One region of the Bradyrhizobium sp. B117 genome, then DNA from elsewhere that is predicted to be linked to it. Evidence: riboswitches for the same ligand, from Rfam matches in the RefSeq annotation. Region 1 holds a riboswitch; the other holds the start of a gene.
What was found. Region 1 has a riboswitch for ZMP and ZTP ahead of folB (dihydroneopterin aldolase). Riboswitches for the same ligand answer to the same signal wherever they lie in the genome.
Positions count from the first base shown of each region.

Region 2: another riboswitch for ZMP and ZTP. It lies ahead of purH (bifunctional phosphoribosylaminoimidazolecarboxamide formyltransferase/IMP cyclohydrolase); the one in region 1 lies ahead of folB (dihydroneopterin aldolase).

Region 1 is NZ_CP152414.1:6,134,510-6,142,287, reverse strand. It holds gene AAFG16_RS30060 (potassium transporter Kup) at 1-1,187, shown strand, start outside; gene AAFG16_RS30055 (rhodanese-like domain-containing protein) at 1,359-1,685, shown strand; gene AAFG16_RS30050 (aminotransferase) at 1,694-2,872, shown strand; gene AAFG16_RS30045 (polyamine ABC transporter substrate-binding protein) at 2,879-3,991, shown strand; ZMP/ZTP riboswitch at 4,295-4,374, shown strand; gene folB (dihydroneopterin aldolase) at 4,413-4,814, shown strand; gene AAFG16_RS30035 (GNAT family N-acetyltransferase) at 4,871-5,386, shown strand; gene AAFG16_RS30030 (autotransporter domain-containing protein) at 5,520-7,778, opposite strand, start outside.
Region 2 is NZ_CP152414.1:58,823-66,600, reverse strand. It holds gene AAFG16_RS00325 (thermonuclease family protein) at 9-599, opposite strand; gene AAFG16_RS00320 (succinate dehydrogenase assembly factor 4) at 642-842, opposite strand; gene rsmB (16S rRNA (cytosine(967)-C(5))-methyltransferase RsmB) at 1,032-2,378, shown strand; gene AAFG16_RS00310 (heparinase II/III family protein) at 2,534-4,252, shown strand; ZMP/ZTP riboswitch at 4,414-4,495, shown strand; gene purH (bifunctional phosphoribosylaminoimidazolecarboxamide formyltransferase/IMP cyclohydrolase) at 4,520-6,112, shown strand; gene AAFG16_RS00300 (MFS transporter) at 6,295-7,680, opposite strand.

The DNA of each region.
Region 1 (7,778 bases):
AGGCGCTCTATGCCGACCTCGGCCATTTCGGCAAGCGGCCGATCCAGACCGCCTGGCTGTTCATCGTGCTGCCGTCGCTGGCGCTCAACTATCTGGGGCAGGGCGCGCTCGTCCTCGACGATCCCGGCGCGATCGTGAGCCCGTTCTTCCAGCTGTTTCCGCAAGGCTGGCTGCGCGGCAGCATGGTCGTGCTGGCCACCATGGCGACCGTGATCGCAAGCCAGGCCGTCATCACCGGCGCCTATTCGCTGACGCGCCAGGCGATCCAGCTCGGTCTGCTGCCGCGATTCGAAATTCGCCATACGTCCGAGGCCCATTCCGGCCAGATCTTCATCCCGCGCATCAACCAGCTGCTGCTGGTCGCCGTGATCCTGATGGTGCTGCTGTTCCGCTCCTCCAGCGCGCTGGCGTCCGCCTACGGCATCGCCGTGACCGGCACGATGGTGGTTACGGGGATGATGGGCTTCGTCGTGGTCTGGAAGGCCTGGCGCTGGTCGCCGGTCGCCGCCGCGGCGCTGATCATCCCGTTCCTGTTCCTCGACTTCACCTTCCTTGCCGCCAATCTGCTCAAGGTGTTCGAGGGCGGCTGGGTGCCGCTGGCGCTCGGCTCGCTCATGATCCTGCTGATGTACACCTGGCGGCGCGGCAGCCGGCTGCTGTTCGAGAAGTCGCGCAAGCTCGAGTTCCCGCTCGCCGACCTCGTTGCGATGCTCGAAAAGCGCCCGCCGCAGCGTGTGTCAGGCACCGCCGTGTTCCTGACCTCGGATCCGCTCAGCGCGCCGACCGCGCTGATGCACAGTCTGAAGCACTACAAGGTGCTGCACGAGAAGAACGTCATTCTCACCATCGAGACCGCCCAGACCCCGCGCATCGATCCGGCCGAGCGCGTCAGGCTGGAGCAGATCTCGCCGACCTTCTCCAAGGTGACGCTGAAGTTCGGTTTCATGGAATCGCCCAACGTGCCGAAGGCCCTCGCCATCGCCCGCAAGCTGGGCTGGCAGTTCGACATCATGTCGACCTCGTTCTTCCTGTCGCGTAGGGCGCTGAAGCCCGCCGCCCATTCCGGCATGCCGCGCTGGCAGGACCGGCTGTTCATCTCGCTGAGCCGCTCCGCCAACGACGCCACCGACTATTTCCAGATCCCGAGCGGCCGCGTGGTCGAGGTCGGAACGCAGGTCACGATCTAGGCCGGCCATCCCGGCCTAGGATTCAAAGCACACTTCAAGTCGCTGCGATTTAGCCTTAACTTGCGCAAGGCAGCTCAAGCCTTTGTAGCGCTTGATTTTCGTCTGCCGAGAGGCGAGGTTGCCGCCCGCCGGGATCGCCCCGGCGAGGGCCCCGCGACGTTGGAGGATGATGTGGCAAATCAAGTACAGGATCTGACCCCGGACGAGGTCTCCAAGGGTGTCGCGGAAGGCCGCTATCTCCTCGTCGACGTGCGCGAGCCGAACGAGGTCGAGGCCGAGGCCTATCCCTATGGCGTCGTCGTGCCGCTCTCGACCTTCGATCCCAAAGCGATCCCCGATCCGCAAGGCAAAGAGGTCGTGTTCGCCTGCCGTTCGGGCAAGCGCTCGGTGACGGCCTCGCTTGCGGCGCAGGCCGCGGGCCTGCCTTACGACAAGCACCTGGCCGGCGGCATGCTCGGCTGGAAGGCGGCGGGTCTTCCCAGCAAGGTCGGTGGCTGATCGGCCCGATGTCGAAAAGCTCGTCCCTGAACAAGGTCTTCGCCGACCTTCCTGTCACCATCTTCGAGGCGATGTCGCAGGCCGCGCGCGACAATGCCGCCATCAATCTCGGCCAGGGCTTTCCTGACGATCCCGGCCCGGAGGATATCCGCCGCGCCGCGGCCGAGGCGTCGCTGAACGGCTACAACCAGTATCCGTCGATGATGGGCTTGCCTGAGCTGCGCCAGGCGATCGCGACCCATTACGGCCACTGGCACGGGCTCAAGCTCGATCCGATGAGCGAGGTGATGGTGACCTCCGGCGGCACGGAGGCTTTGACCTCGGCGATCCTCGCGGTGGTCCAGCCCGGCGACGAGGTGGTCTGCTTCCAGCCGGTCTATGATTCCTATCTGCCGATCATCCGCCAGGCTGGCGGCATTCCGCGCCTCGTCCGGCTCGAGCCGCCGCACTGGCGGCTGAATGAGGACATGCTGAAAAGCGTGTTCAATTCAAAGACCAAGGCGGTGTTGTTCAACAACCCCTTGAATCCCTCCGCAGTGGTCTATCCGCGCGAAGACCTCGAGCTGCTCGCGCGCTACTGCCAGGAGTTCGACGTCATCGCGATCTGCGACGAGGTCTGGGAGCACGTCACCTTCGACGAGCACAAGCACATCCCGCTGATCACCATTCCCGGCATGCGCGAGCGCACCATCAAGGTCGGCTCGGCCGGCAAGATCTTCTCGCTGACGGGCTGGAAGATCGGCTTCGTCTGCGCCGCGCCACAGCTGTTGCGCGTCGCCGCCAAGGTGCACCAGTTCCTGACCTTCACCACCGCCCCGAACCTGCAGGCCGCCGTCGCCTACGGCCTCGGCAAGTCCGACGACTACTTCCTGTCGATGCGTAAGGATTTGACGCGGAGCAGGGACCGTCTGACCAAGGGCCTCGAAAGCCTCGGCTTCCCCGTGCTGAAGTCGCAAGGCACCTACTTCCTCACCGTCGACCTGTCGCCGCTCGGGCTGAACGAGAGCGACACCGAGTTCTGCTGGCGTATCGTGAAGGACTACAAGGTCGCCGCGATCCCGGTTTCGGCGTTCTACGAGCAGGACCCGGTGACCTCGGTGGTGCGCTTCTGCTTTGCCAAGAAGGACGAGACCCTCGACACCGCGCTGGAGCGGCTGTCGGACGCGGTGCGTGGACGCAAGAGGTAGATAGAGATGACGAACGTCAGCCGCTCCGGGTTTCGCCTCGGTCTTGCGATCGCCGCAGTGCTGACGTTGCTCTCCGCCCCTGTTAGGGCGGAGGAGCGCGTCGTCAACTTCTACAACTGGTCGAACTACATGGCGCCCGACGTCCTTGAGGCTTTCACCAGGGAGACGGGCATCAAGGTGGTCTACGACACCTTTGACGCCAACGAGACGCTGGAGACGCGCCTGATGGCCGGCAAGTCCGGCTATGACGTCGTGGTGCCCACGGCCTATTTCCTGCAGCGCCAGATCAAGGCCAACATCTTCCAGAAGCTCGACAAGTCGAAGCTGCCGAACCTCGGCAATGCCTGGCCGATGGTGACCAGGCATCTTGCGACCTACGATCCCGGCAATGATTTTGCCGCGAACTACATGTGGGGCACGACGGGCATCGGCTACAACGTCGCCAAGGTGAAGCAGATCCTCGGCCCCGACGCCAAGATCGACAGCTGGGACATCGTCTTCAAGCCGGAGAACCTCGCCAAGTTCAGGGATTGCGGCGTGCACATGCTCGACTCCGCCGACGACATCTTTCCGGCGGCGCTGAACTATCTCGGGCTCGATCCGAACTCGACCAAGCAGGCCGACCTCGAGAAGGCCGCAGACGTCGTCGCCAAGGTCCGCCCGTCGGTGCGCAAGTTTCACTCGTCGGAATATTTGAGCGCGCTTGCCACCGGCGAGATCTGCTTCGTGGTCGGCTGGTCCGGCGACATCATGCAGGCCCGCGCCCGCGCGGCGGAGGCCAAGAGCGGCATCGAGATCGGCTACACCATTCCGAAGGAGGGCGCGCAGATGTTCTTCGACAATCTCGCGATTCCCGCGGATGCCAAGAACGTCAAGGAGGCCTACGAGCTGATCAACTATCTCTACCGCCCGGATGTCGCCGCCAAGAACTCGGACTTCCTGTCCTACGCGAGCGGCAACCTCGCCAGCCAGAAGCTGGTCGATCCGAAGATCCTGAACGACAAGAACATCTATCCGGACGAGGCGACGCTCGCAAAGCTGTTCGTCATCACGGCGCGCGAGCCGGCGACCCAGCGCATCATCAACCGGCTCTGGACCAAGGTGAAGACCGGGCGGTAGGCGCTCCGGGATCACTCTCAAAACCAAATCCTGCAAAACAACCCCATGCACAGTAGAACTGCGACCGGCGGCGTTGCCGGCGGTGGCCGTGCTTAAGTTGCGGTGCGATCTGGTCTAATCGATGCGCGGGCGCAAGGACGTGAGGCAGCTTCCGAGCGGCGAGGAATCAACAGCTGGACGCGCCTGACGTCATCAGGCTCCGGTCGTTTGACTCGTCGGGCAAAACAGGAGCAGAAGAGTATCCTGCCGCCTCCCGAGCAGGAACGATGTTCATTGTGGGCATTGCGGAAAGCTGATATCGTTTAGACCTCGCGTGACTGGCGACGTCGGATGGAGCACCATCGGGAAGCGCGGGGCAATTGCCGCGCGCCTGGGCGATTTGGGGAAACCCCGAATCAAAATGCTTCATCCGGAGCTGCCCATGCTGACGTCGATCAAAATCACCGGACTTCAGACTTACGGCTATCACGGCCTGTTCGAGGAAGAGCGAACGCTCGGACAGAAATTCAGTTTCGATATTTCCGCCGATCTGCAAGAGGTCCGGACGCACCTCAGTGACGATCTGGATTCTTCAGTGAGATACGACGCCGTCGTCGATGAAGCCGTGCAAATTGCTGGGTCAGGCAAGTTCCAGACTCTGGAGGCTCTGGGCGAGACGATCGCTGCAGGTCTGCTGCGGCGCTTCATCAGGATGGATAGCGTGACAGTCGCCGTTGCGAAATCCAGTCCGCCGATTGCTCATGCGATAGACCAGGTCGGCGTCCAGGTCAGCCTTCGACGCGCCGACCTCGCATTATGCCAGGGCGAGATCGCCGGCGCCTGACACCCTCCAATGTCTTGGAAATGACTTCTGGGCTCATGATCTCGGGAGGGATGCGCATGGCGGCGCCAACACATATGGAGCCAAATTGGACAATTCGGCCGTTCCGGCCTGGTGACGCGCTAGCGGTCCGGCGGCTCATCGAATCCGTCTGGCGCGAGCATTTTCACGAACACCCGGACGCCTTCGTTCGGGACTTCATTTATTCGCGCCTGTCGGACGTCGACAACGCGGACACGGTCTACGCCGATCGAGCTCTCTTTTTGTGCGCGATTGCCGAAGGCGCAATCATCGGCACCGGCGCAATCAAGGGTTTCAACGATCGGGAGTGCGAAATGGTTCGCATGTTCGTCGCCCCAATCTACCGAGGCCGCGGCATCGCGCGGACGATCGCCGATGGCCTCATCAGCTTTGCCGGGAATGCGGGATACGATCGTATACGCTTGTCCAGCAACAACGCGCTGACGGCCTCGCATCGGCTTTACGAAAGGATGGGCTTCCAGCTCACGGCCTCACGGGACCCGGGCGGCGAGGCCCACTCACGCTATTACGCTCTCCGGATCGGTGGAAGATGAAGAGCATCGCAGCAGACAAGATACCCGAGCGCTTCTGGCAAGTCAGGTACGATCCCAACCACGATCCCGACACACCGACGCTGCCGGACCTTTCCGAGAGTCCCAACTGTCAGAGGCTCCGAAAAATGCCTGCTTACCACTCATAACGCACCGTGCCCTTGCCCGTGTAGGTCTGCGTGCTCTGGGAGAACTCACCCTCGATGGTGCCTGCGAGCGACAGGCCGTTCCGCCATTTCATCTCGGCGCGGCCGCCGACCAGCGCGGAGTCTGCTGCCGGTTGCGCGCCGTTGACTGTGAACGCTGCGCCGGGGAGCGTCTGGAAGGCGGCGTTCACGAGGCGGCTGGTGTTGGTGTCGTGCGCCCAGGCGAGCCGGCCGCGCAGCGTGAGCACGCCGTCATTGACGAGGAATCGCTGGTCAGTGCGGGCGCCGAGTTCGGTGCGGACATTCGTCGTGTCCTGCGCGGTGTAGGACAGCGCGAACTGGTTGCTGCCGACGATCGCGGTCTCGCCGTAGCCGGGCAAATGGAAGGTCGTGGCCTGCACGGCGGCGTAGGGCGCGACGCCGAAGCTGGAGGCGGGGATGGGTGCGAAGCGCCAGCCGGCTTCGAGGCGGCCCGAGAAGGTGCTGGCCTTGAAATTCGCGGTCAGCTTGTCGGTGCCCGACACCGTCACGGTGCGATCGGTGGTGACGTCCTGCCAGCCATAGGCGAGCGCTGCCGAGAGATAGGCGGGCCCAAAATTGTGGCGGCCGTAGAAGCCGGCCTGGAACAGATCGGCGCGGCCGCCGCCGAGGCTGTCAGACAACGCGAAATTATAGCCGGCGCCGCCGAGCGCAAAGCCGACCAGCGTGTTCGGCGAGACGCGATAGTCGGCGCCGACCACGGTGCCGTAGATGTGGCTGGTGGTGGTGCTCGAACCTGATGCGGCGTTGCCGTTCAACGTGCTGGCGCCGCCATAGCCGGAGGCCCAGACGCCCCAGCGCCGGTCGATGATTTCGGCGCTGGCGTCGCGCGGCGTCACCGCGGCGTAGGCTTCGCGCACACGGGCGTCGTTTGGTGCGGTGGAAGCGTAGCCCAGCGTCCCGCTGTCGCCGGCCGTGCCGCCGCGCTCGCCGTCCGTGCCGCCACCGAGCGGATCGAGCATGTTGACGAATTGCTGCGTGGCGCTGAAGGAGGCCTGCGTGCCGGCGGCGCCGGGCTGGCCGGAGACCTGGCTGAGCCCGTGGTTGAGCGGCGCGCCGCTCATGTTGAGCAGTGCATCGAAGCCGGAAGGCGGCGTCGCACCGCCCTCGACCGCCTTGTTGATGCCGCCGGCCACGCTGATCTGGTTGGCGCCTGTGCTCGCCGGCAGCACGATCGTGCCGGGATCGAGCACGAGATAGACGTTGTTGACGTCGTAAGTGAGGTGCGGATTGCGCGTGGGGCTGAAGCTGCCGCTGACGCTCAAGCCGGCGAACTTCGTTCCGCCAAGGCCGCCGGTCGCATTGAGGATGGTGTAGGTCTGGCTGCGGAAGCTGCCGGGCAGCGCCACCGCCTGCACGGTGGCGCCGGTGAGCGTCGCCGTGCCCGTGACATTGGTGCGGTCGGCGGCGGTCGTGGAGACTTCCACCCTGTAGAAGCTGCCGGCACCGAAGGCGAGGTTGCCGCTGACGGTGAGGGTGCCCACGGAATTGCCCGGCGCCAGCGTGCCGCCGCTCGCAATCGTCGTGTTGCCGACGATGCCGGTGCCGCCGAGCGTGCCGCCGCTGTTCACGGTGAGGCTGCTGGAGGACGCGATCGAGCCGTTCACCGCCAGGGTGCCGCCATCAATCGTCGTGGCGCCGGTATAGGTGTTGACGCCCGACAGGGTCAGCGTGCCGGTGCCGACCTTCACCAGCGAACCACCGGTGGCGCTCAGGCCGAACAGGCTCGCGTAGCACGCCGTGCCGCTCGCGCCGCAGTCGCTGATCACGCCGCTGACCGTTGTGCTCAGGTTGTTGCCGCCGACGGTGAGCTGCCGTGCGCCCAGATAGACAGCACCGGCTCCCGCGATCGAGCCGATGCTGAGCTTGCCGTCATCGGCAGGGCCGGTGCTGTGCGAGACATCAACCTTGCCGCCGGCGTTGTTGAGGATGCTGGCGTTGCCGCCCGTGCCGTTGATGAAGAATCCGAGGACGCCGTTATTGGTGATTGCGGCGTTGCCGGCCGTGCTGCTGTCGGCAAACTGCAGGATGGAGTTGTTGATGATGGTGGCGTTGCCGGCCGTGGTGGTGTCGAGGAACGAGACGCCGTAGCCGTTGTTGGTGATGACCGAACTGCCGGCGGCGCTGGTGTTCATGAAAATGATCTCGCCGCCGGCATTGTTGGTGAAGGTGGCGCTGCCGGCGGTGCTGGCGTCGAAGAACATCAGGCC
Region 2 (7,778 bases), 4.0 Mb from region 1:
CTTTTTTGCTACCAGAAGCGCCAGCTGCGGGCGCACCAGCCGTCGCGATGGCCACCATTGTAGCTGCGCGCGTAACCGCCGGCGAGCAACGCCGCTGAAACGTTGGCGGTTCGCCTGGTCGCGACGTCGGCAAGCACGCGGCCGTATTTGTCCTGGCCAAGATTGTAGATCGTCACACCGCCCTGGCCGAGCAGGTTGCGCAGCGCGTCGCTGGCGGCTTCGGCCTTATCCAGCTCGTCCTGACAGGATGCTTTCATCTCGGGCGCGTCGATACCGCGCAGACGGACGCGTGCGACGAGATCGCGGCCACCCTGCTGATGCACGCGCGCGAGGAAAGTATCGCCGTCGACGGTCCTGATGACATCGACCGCCAGGCGCGTGTCGGAATTGCCGGACTGCTGCAGGATGATTTTGGCATCGCGCGACTGTCCGTCATCCGCATGCGGAATGGGCCAGATCGTGCCCTGGCGGAAGCCGAGCACAATCGCCGTCACGACGCCGACCACGAACATCCACGGCAGCAATCCGGAGAAGCGGCGGCTGAACGGCGAGCCGCTGTATGAGCGCCGGTAGGGATGATTGGGGTCGAAGCGCGACATCCGCGCACGCTAGGGCTGAGTCGGCTGAACCGGCAAGATGCCTTAAAAATCCGAGGCGATCCCTTTCCGCTCCCAATCGCCGTAGCGGGTGGGTTCAGGCCCCTTCGGTCCCTGCAATTCCTTGGGCGCCGCTTCGGCATGCGCCTTAGCCGCAGCCTGCCGGCGCGCTTCGGCTTCGGCCAGCGCGCGCTGGGCGGCCGGCGAAAGCTGCTTGCGATCGGGAGCGGAGGGCTGGTCACTCATCGTGGACGGTTCCTAGCGCAGGATCACGGCACACGCGAGGTCCAATATCGCATTGCTGAAATGGTGATCGTGGCCTGCAAAGGCGAGATGCCATTCTTACATTTGGCATATTCGCGTGCCAGATGTGGATTCGTTAAGGCATGCGCCCATCGCGGCGGAACTGCCGCTCGCTCAGAACCTTGCTTCCGCATGCCATCTCAACGTTTCGCCCCTCCGTCCGAAGTGCCTGGTCTTGCGGCACGGCGGATTGCCGCCGACATCCTGGACGGCGTGCTGCACAAGCATCGCACGCTTGACGACCAGCTCGACGGCGGCGGCGCTCACCCTGGACTGAAGACACTGGCCGACCGCGACCGCGCGCTGATGCGCCGCCTGGTCGCGACCGTGCTGCGCCGGCTCGGCACACTCGGCCATGTGCTGTCCCGCCTGCTCGACAAGGGCATTCCTTCCGATGCGCCGCGCGCGCAGAGCGCGCTCTTGATCGGCGCCGCACAGATCCTCTGGATGGACGTGCCCGATCACGCTGCGGTGGATCTCTCCGTGCGCCTCGTGCAATCAGATCGCCGCGCTGCGCGCTATGCAGGTCTCGTCAATGCCGTGCTGCGCCGCTGCGCGCGCGAGGGCAAGGCGCTGGTCGAGGAAGTCGCCAATCAATCGCTGGATCTGCCGCCCTGGCTGCTCGCGCGCTGGAGCGCGCATTACGGCGAGGCGACCGCGAGGGAGATGGCGCTGGCGCTCGGCCACGAGCCCTCGCTCGATCTCACCGTCAAGTCGGACGCCGCGCAATGGGCGAGCCGGCTGCATGGCGAGACGCTGCCGACCGGGACGGTGCGGATGCTGCTGCACGGCTCGGTGACGATGCTGCCGGGCTTTGCCGAAGGACAATGGTGGGTGCAGGATGCCGCCGCCGCGCTGCCGGCGCGGCTGTTCGGCGACACCAAGGGCAAGTCCATTGCCGATCTCTGCGCCGCGCCCGGCGGCAAGACCGCTCAGCTGGCGTTATCAGGCGCGCAGGTCACCGCGATCGACCGCTCGCCGGCCCGGGTGGCGCGGCTGCGCGAGAATCTGGCGCGGCTGTCGCTCCAGGCCGAGACTATCGTCGCCGACGCCGTGGAATGGGCCGGCCCGTCAGAAGGTTTTGACGGCATCCTGATCGATGCGCCCTGCACCTCGACCGGCACGATCCGCCGTCATCCCGATGTCGCGTGGCTCCGGCAGGAATCCGATATCGCGACGCTGGCCGCGCTCCAACAGCGGTTGCTGAAGAAATCCATCTCGCTGCTGAAGCCCGGCGGGACGCTGGTCTACTGCACCTGCTCGCTGGAACCGGAGGAGGGCGAGCAGGCGATCGCTGCCCTGCTCCAGGCCGAGTCCGGCCTGCGGCGCGTGCCGATCGAAGCTTCCGAGGTGTCGGGACTGAGCGAGATCGTCACCTCCGAGGGCGACCTCCGCACCCTGCCCAGCCATCTGCCGAACCCCGATCCCAAGCTCGGCGGGCTCGACGGATTTTACGCGGCCCGGCTCGTTAAATCCTGATTTTGCACCGGATTTTGCCACCACGATCCTGATTCGGACCGTTCAAGGTGGTGTCAGCCGTCCGATTTTGGGATTAATAAGGATTCGTCGGAATCCTCTCCCCTCCAAGGCAAGGCGTGTCGGTCGCTCAACGCAGACGTATCTCGACGCTGGTGATGAACCGCTTCGCGCGGAACATGCTCGCGCGCGCGACCGGCGGCCCCGTTGCGCTGTCGCGGGTCTGGCCCGGCCGTACCGACCGGCTCATCATCGCGCCGCATGATCTGCGTACCGCGGATGCGACCCGCGCCGCGGAGATCTATGCCGGCCGCTTTGTGTTCGCCGGCAAGATCGTCAATTGCCATGGCCGCTCGATCTTTGATCTCGAGCCGCCGTCCGAGGATTGGGAGGTCGCGCTGCTCGGCTTCGGCTGGCTGCGCCATTTACGTGCCGCCGACACTGCGCTGACGCGGGCCAATGCGCGCGCGCTGGTCGAGGACTGGATCGCAAACCCCGCCAACAAGCGCCGCCCGGTCGCACGACGCGCGGACGTGCTGGCGCGGCGCGTGATCTCGCTATTGTCGCAGGCGCCGCTGGTGCTGGGCGACACCGACAACAAATTCTATCGCCGTTACTTGCGCGCGCTCGCGCGCGAGATCCGCTTGCTGCGTTACAGCATGGTCGACATCCCCGACGGGGTGCCGAAGCTCCAGGTGCTGATCGCGCTGTGCTACACGGCACTGTGCCTCGCCAATCAGGCGCGTCACATCCGCAGCGTCTCGAAAAAACTCTCGGACGAGTTGCAGCGGCAGATCCTGCCCGATGGCGGACACATCTCGCGCAACCCGGGCGCGCTGATCGAGCTCTTGATCGACCTGTTGCCGCTGCGGCAGACTTTCGCCGCGCGCAACATCGCGCCGCCGCCGGCGCTGCTCAATGCGATCGACCGCATGATGCCGATGCTGCGCTTCTTCCGCCACGGCGACGGTAATTTCGCGCTGTTCAACGGCATGAGCGCGACGCCCTCGGACCTGCTCGCGACGCTGCTCGCCTATGACGACACCCACGGCGCGCCGATGGCGAACATGCCGCATACCGGCTTCCAGCGCCTCGATGCCGGCCAGACCACTGTGATTATCGACACCGGCCCGCCGCCGCCGGCTGGCGTCAGCCACGACGCCCATGCCGGCTGCCTGTCGTTCGAACTGTCGTCCGGCATCAGCCGCATCGTCACCAATTGCGGCATGCCGACCACGGGCCGTGACAATTGGCGACCGTTCGCGCGCGGCACCGCGGCGCATTCGACGCTGACCTATCACGACACATCCTCATGCCAGTTCGTCGAGATGTCGGCGATGAAGCGGCTGCTGCACGGCTCGCCCGTCACCAGCGGGCCGGTCGAGGTCGAGAGCTATCGCGAGGTGGTGCAGAACGGCACGCTGCTGACGACCTCGCATGACGGCTATCTCTCTAAATTCGGCGCGATCCATCGCCGCGTACTGATGATCGCCAATGACGGCGCGCGCATCGACGGCGAGGACACGCTGTCGCCGCCGCAGGGCGGGCGCTTCAAGGGCGCGGACGCCGATTTCGCGCTGCGCTTCCATCTGCATCCGGCCGTCAAGGCGAGCCGGCTGTCGGATGCGCGCGGCGTCATGCTGGTGCTGCCGAACCGCGACGTCTGGACCTTTGAGGCATTGGACGACAAGGTCGATCTCGAAGACAGCGTGTTCCTGGCCGGCAATGACGGCCCCCGCCGCACCGCCCAGATCGTGATCCGCCAGGACGCGCGGCAAGCGCCCTCGATCCGTTGGAGCTTTGTCCGCTCCACCGCCTCGCCGACCGTCACCAATGCCCGCCGTAACGCCCGGCGCGAGCCGGAACTTCCGCTGTAAACAGGCGCGATCCGGTCCTATCCAAAGCGTTTTCGAGCGACGTGGATACCGGTTCGCGTAAAGAAAACGCGTCAAAACAAGAACGTAGAGCCCCGTTCCGATTCCATCGGAACGGAAATGGCTCTACCCGTTGAGACACGCGTCAAAAGCTGCTATCGAGCCCTCGCTCGCGCGACTGGCGACCTTGGATGGAGCACCATCGGGAAGCGCGACACATATCTGCCGCGCGCCTGGGCATAGACACTCCCTTAGCTGAGGATCTTGCTCATGACTGACCAACCCCGCCGCGTCACCCGCGCCCTTCTCTCCGTTTCCGACAAGACCGGCCTGATCGAGTTCGCCAAAGCGCTTGCCGCGCACGATGTCGAGCTGGTCTCGACCGGCGGCACTGCGAAAGCGATCGCCGCGGCCGGCCTCAAGGTGAAGGACGTCTCCGACCTCACCAGCTTCCCCGAGATGATGGACGGCCGCGTTAAGACGCTGCATCCGAAGGTGCATGGCGGCCTGCTCGCGATCCGCGACAACAAGGAGCATGCGGAGGCGATGAAGGCGCATGGCATCGCGCCGATCGACCTGCTCGTCGTCAATCTCTATCCGTTCGAGGCCACCGTCGAGAAGGGTGCGGGCTTCGAGGATTGCATCGAGAACATCGACATCGGCGGCCCCGCGATGATCCGCGCCGCGGCGAAGAACCATGACGACGTCGCCGTCGTGGTCGAGGCCGACGACTACAAGGCTGTGCTCGACGAGCTCGCCGCCAACAAGGGTGCGACCACGCTGAAGCTGCGCCGGCGGCTGGCCGCAAAGGCCTATGCGCGCACCGCGGCCTATGACGCCGCGATCTCGAACTGGTTCAACCGCCAGCTCGAGATCGACGCACCCGACTTCCGCGCCTTCGGCGGCAGACTGATCCAGTCGCTGCGCTATGGCGAGAACCCGCACCAGACCGCCGCGTTCTATGCCACGCCGGACAAGCGCCCGGGCGTGTCGACCGCGCGGCAGCTGCAGGGCAAGGAGCTCTCCTACAACAACATCAACGACACCGATGCGGCTTATGAATGCATCGGCGAGTTCGACGCCAAGCGCACCGCGGCCTGCGTCATCGTCAAGCACGCCAATCCTTGCGGCGTCGCCGAAGGCGCGAATCTCGTCGAGGCCTATCGCAGGGCGCTCGCCTGCGATTCCACTTCGGCGTTCGGCGGCATCATCGCGATGAACCGTCCGCTCGACGCCGACACCGCGCGTGAGATCACGAAGATCTTCACCGAGGTGATCATCGCGCCCGATGCCAGCGAGGAGGCGATCGCCATCATCGGCGGGAAGAAAAACCTGCGCCTGCTGCTCGCCGGCAGCCTGCCCGATCCGCGCGCGCCCGGCCTCACGGCCAAGACGGTTGCCGGCGGCCTCCTGGTGCAGAGCCGCGACAACGCCGTGGTCGACGACATGACGTTCAAGGTCGTGACCAAGCGCGCGCCGACCGATGCCGAGATGCGCGACCTGAAATTCGCGTTCCGGGTCGCCAAGCACGTCAAGTCCAACACCATCATCTACGCCAAGGATCTCGCCACCGTCGGCATCGGCGCGGGCCAGATGAGCCGCGTCGATTCAGCCCGCATCGCCGCGCGCAAGGCCCAGGATGCCGCGAACGAGCTGAAGCTCGCCGAGCCGCTCACCAAGGGCTCGGTCGTGGCGTCGGACGCGTTCTTCCCGTTCGCCGACGGCATGCTCGCCTGCATCGAAGCCGGCGCCACCGCCGTGGTGCAGCCCGGCGGCTCGATGCGCGACGACGAGGTGATCAAGGCTGCCGACGAGCACGGCATCGCCATGGTGTTCACGGGCACAAGGCATTTCAGGCATTGAGGCCCCCGCCGTCGTGCACCGAACTCTCAACGGGTCGTCCCCGCGAACGCGGGGACCAATAACCCCAGGGAGAAATCGCAGCGCGAGCTGGTAACTACGTGTCGTCGCCAAATCACGCCCTGTGGTTATGGGTCCCGGCTCTGCGCTCCGCTTCGCTGCGCTTGTCCGGGACGACAGCGGAGCTAATTCTCCCGCACCCGCATCAACAACCCCAGCCCCGTAACGAAAAACACCACCAGCACGGCCATGCCGGCCTTCTGGCTCGCCGTTGCAGCGGTGATCATCCCGATCAGCAGCGGGCCGATGAAGGACGTCACCTTTCCGGTCAGCGCGAACAGACCAAAATACTGCGCGATGCGGTCCTTCGGCGCGAGGTGGATCAGCAGCGTGCGCGAGGCGGCCTGAAGCGGGCCGCCGGCCGCGCCGATGAGACAGCCCAGCACGAGATAGGCGCGCTCGGCCGCGCTCGAGAACAAGGGGGCGCCTGCTTGCGGCGGCGTCACCTTCACAAACAGCACGCTGTCCTTGTCGACCAGGAGGATCGCCGCCACCGCCAGCAGCAGGATCAGCAGGCTGCCGGCGATGACGCGCTTCGGTCCGAGACGATCATCCAGCTTGCCGCCAAGCCACGCGCCGAACGTGCCGGCGATCGCGAGCATGATGCCGAAGGTGCCGATCTGGATCGTGTGCCAGCCGAACGTGCCCGCGGCGTAAATGCCGCCGAACGCGAACAGCGACACCAGGCCGTCGGTGTAGATCATGTTGGCAAGCAGGAACGCCGCGAGCGATTTCTGTTGCGGCAGGCTCCTGATCGATTGCCTCAGCTCCGATAGTCCTTCGCGCAGCGCCTCGCGCACCGGCCGCTTTGCCGGATAGTCCGGCGTGAACAGGAACATCGGCGTCACGAAGATGATGAACCATATCCCGGTCAAAGGCCCGGCGGCGCGGTCGCCCTGGTGGGTTGCGGGATCAAGCCCGAACAGCGGCTTGAAGCCGAGCAGCGTGAGTCCGGTCTCGGGATTCGCAGCGAGGAAGCCGAGCACGATGATCAGGCTGACGATGCCGCCGATGTAACCCGTGGCCCAGCCAGTGCCGGAGAGCCGGCCGATCCGATCCGGCGGCACCAAGGTCGGCATCATCGCATTGTTGAACACGGTGGCGAATTCCGCGCCGACGCTGGCGAGCGCCACCGCGGTGAGCAGCGGCGGAATGATCGAGGGATCGCCGGGCTTGCCGATCCACAGCGTGCAGGATGCCAGCACCAGCACGGCACCGAATCCCGCAATCCACGGCTTCCTGCGGCCGGACGCATCGGCGATGGCGCCCAGCACGGGTGACATCAGCGCGATCGCGAGGCCCGCGGCCGCCATCGCAAAGCCCCACAGCGATTGGCCCGTGGCAGCAGTTGGCGCAACGCTGGTGGCGAAATAGGGCGCGAACACGAAAGTCGTGATCAACGTGAAATAAGGCTGCGCGGCCCAATCAAAGAAGATCCAGCTGACGACGGCGGCGCGCGGCGGGTAGGTCCGCTGCGCATCCAGACGCGCATCCGAGGCAATCGTCGTCATCATCAAATCCCCATCACGAACAGTTTGCCTCGTCCACGGCGCAACCCGTATAGCATGACAGGGACGCATGTGAATTGGCTCCAGGGCGTAGCGAGAGT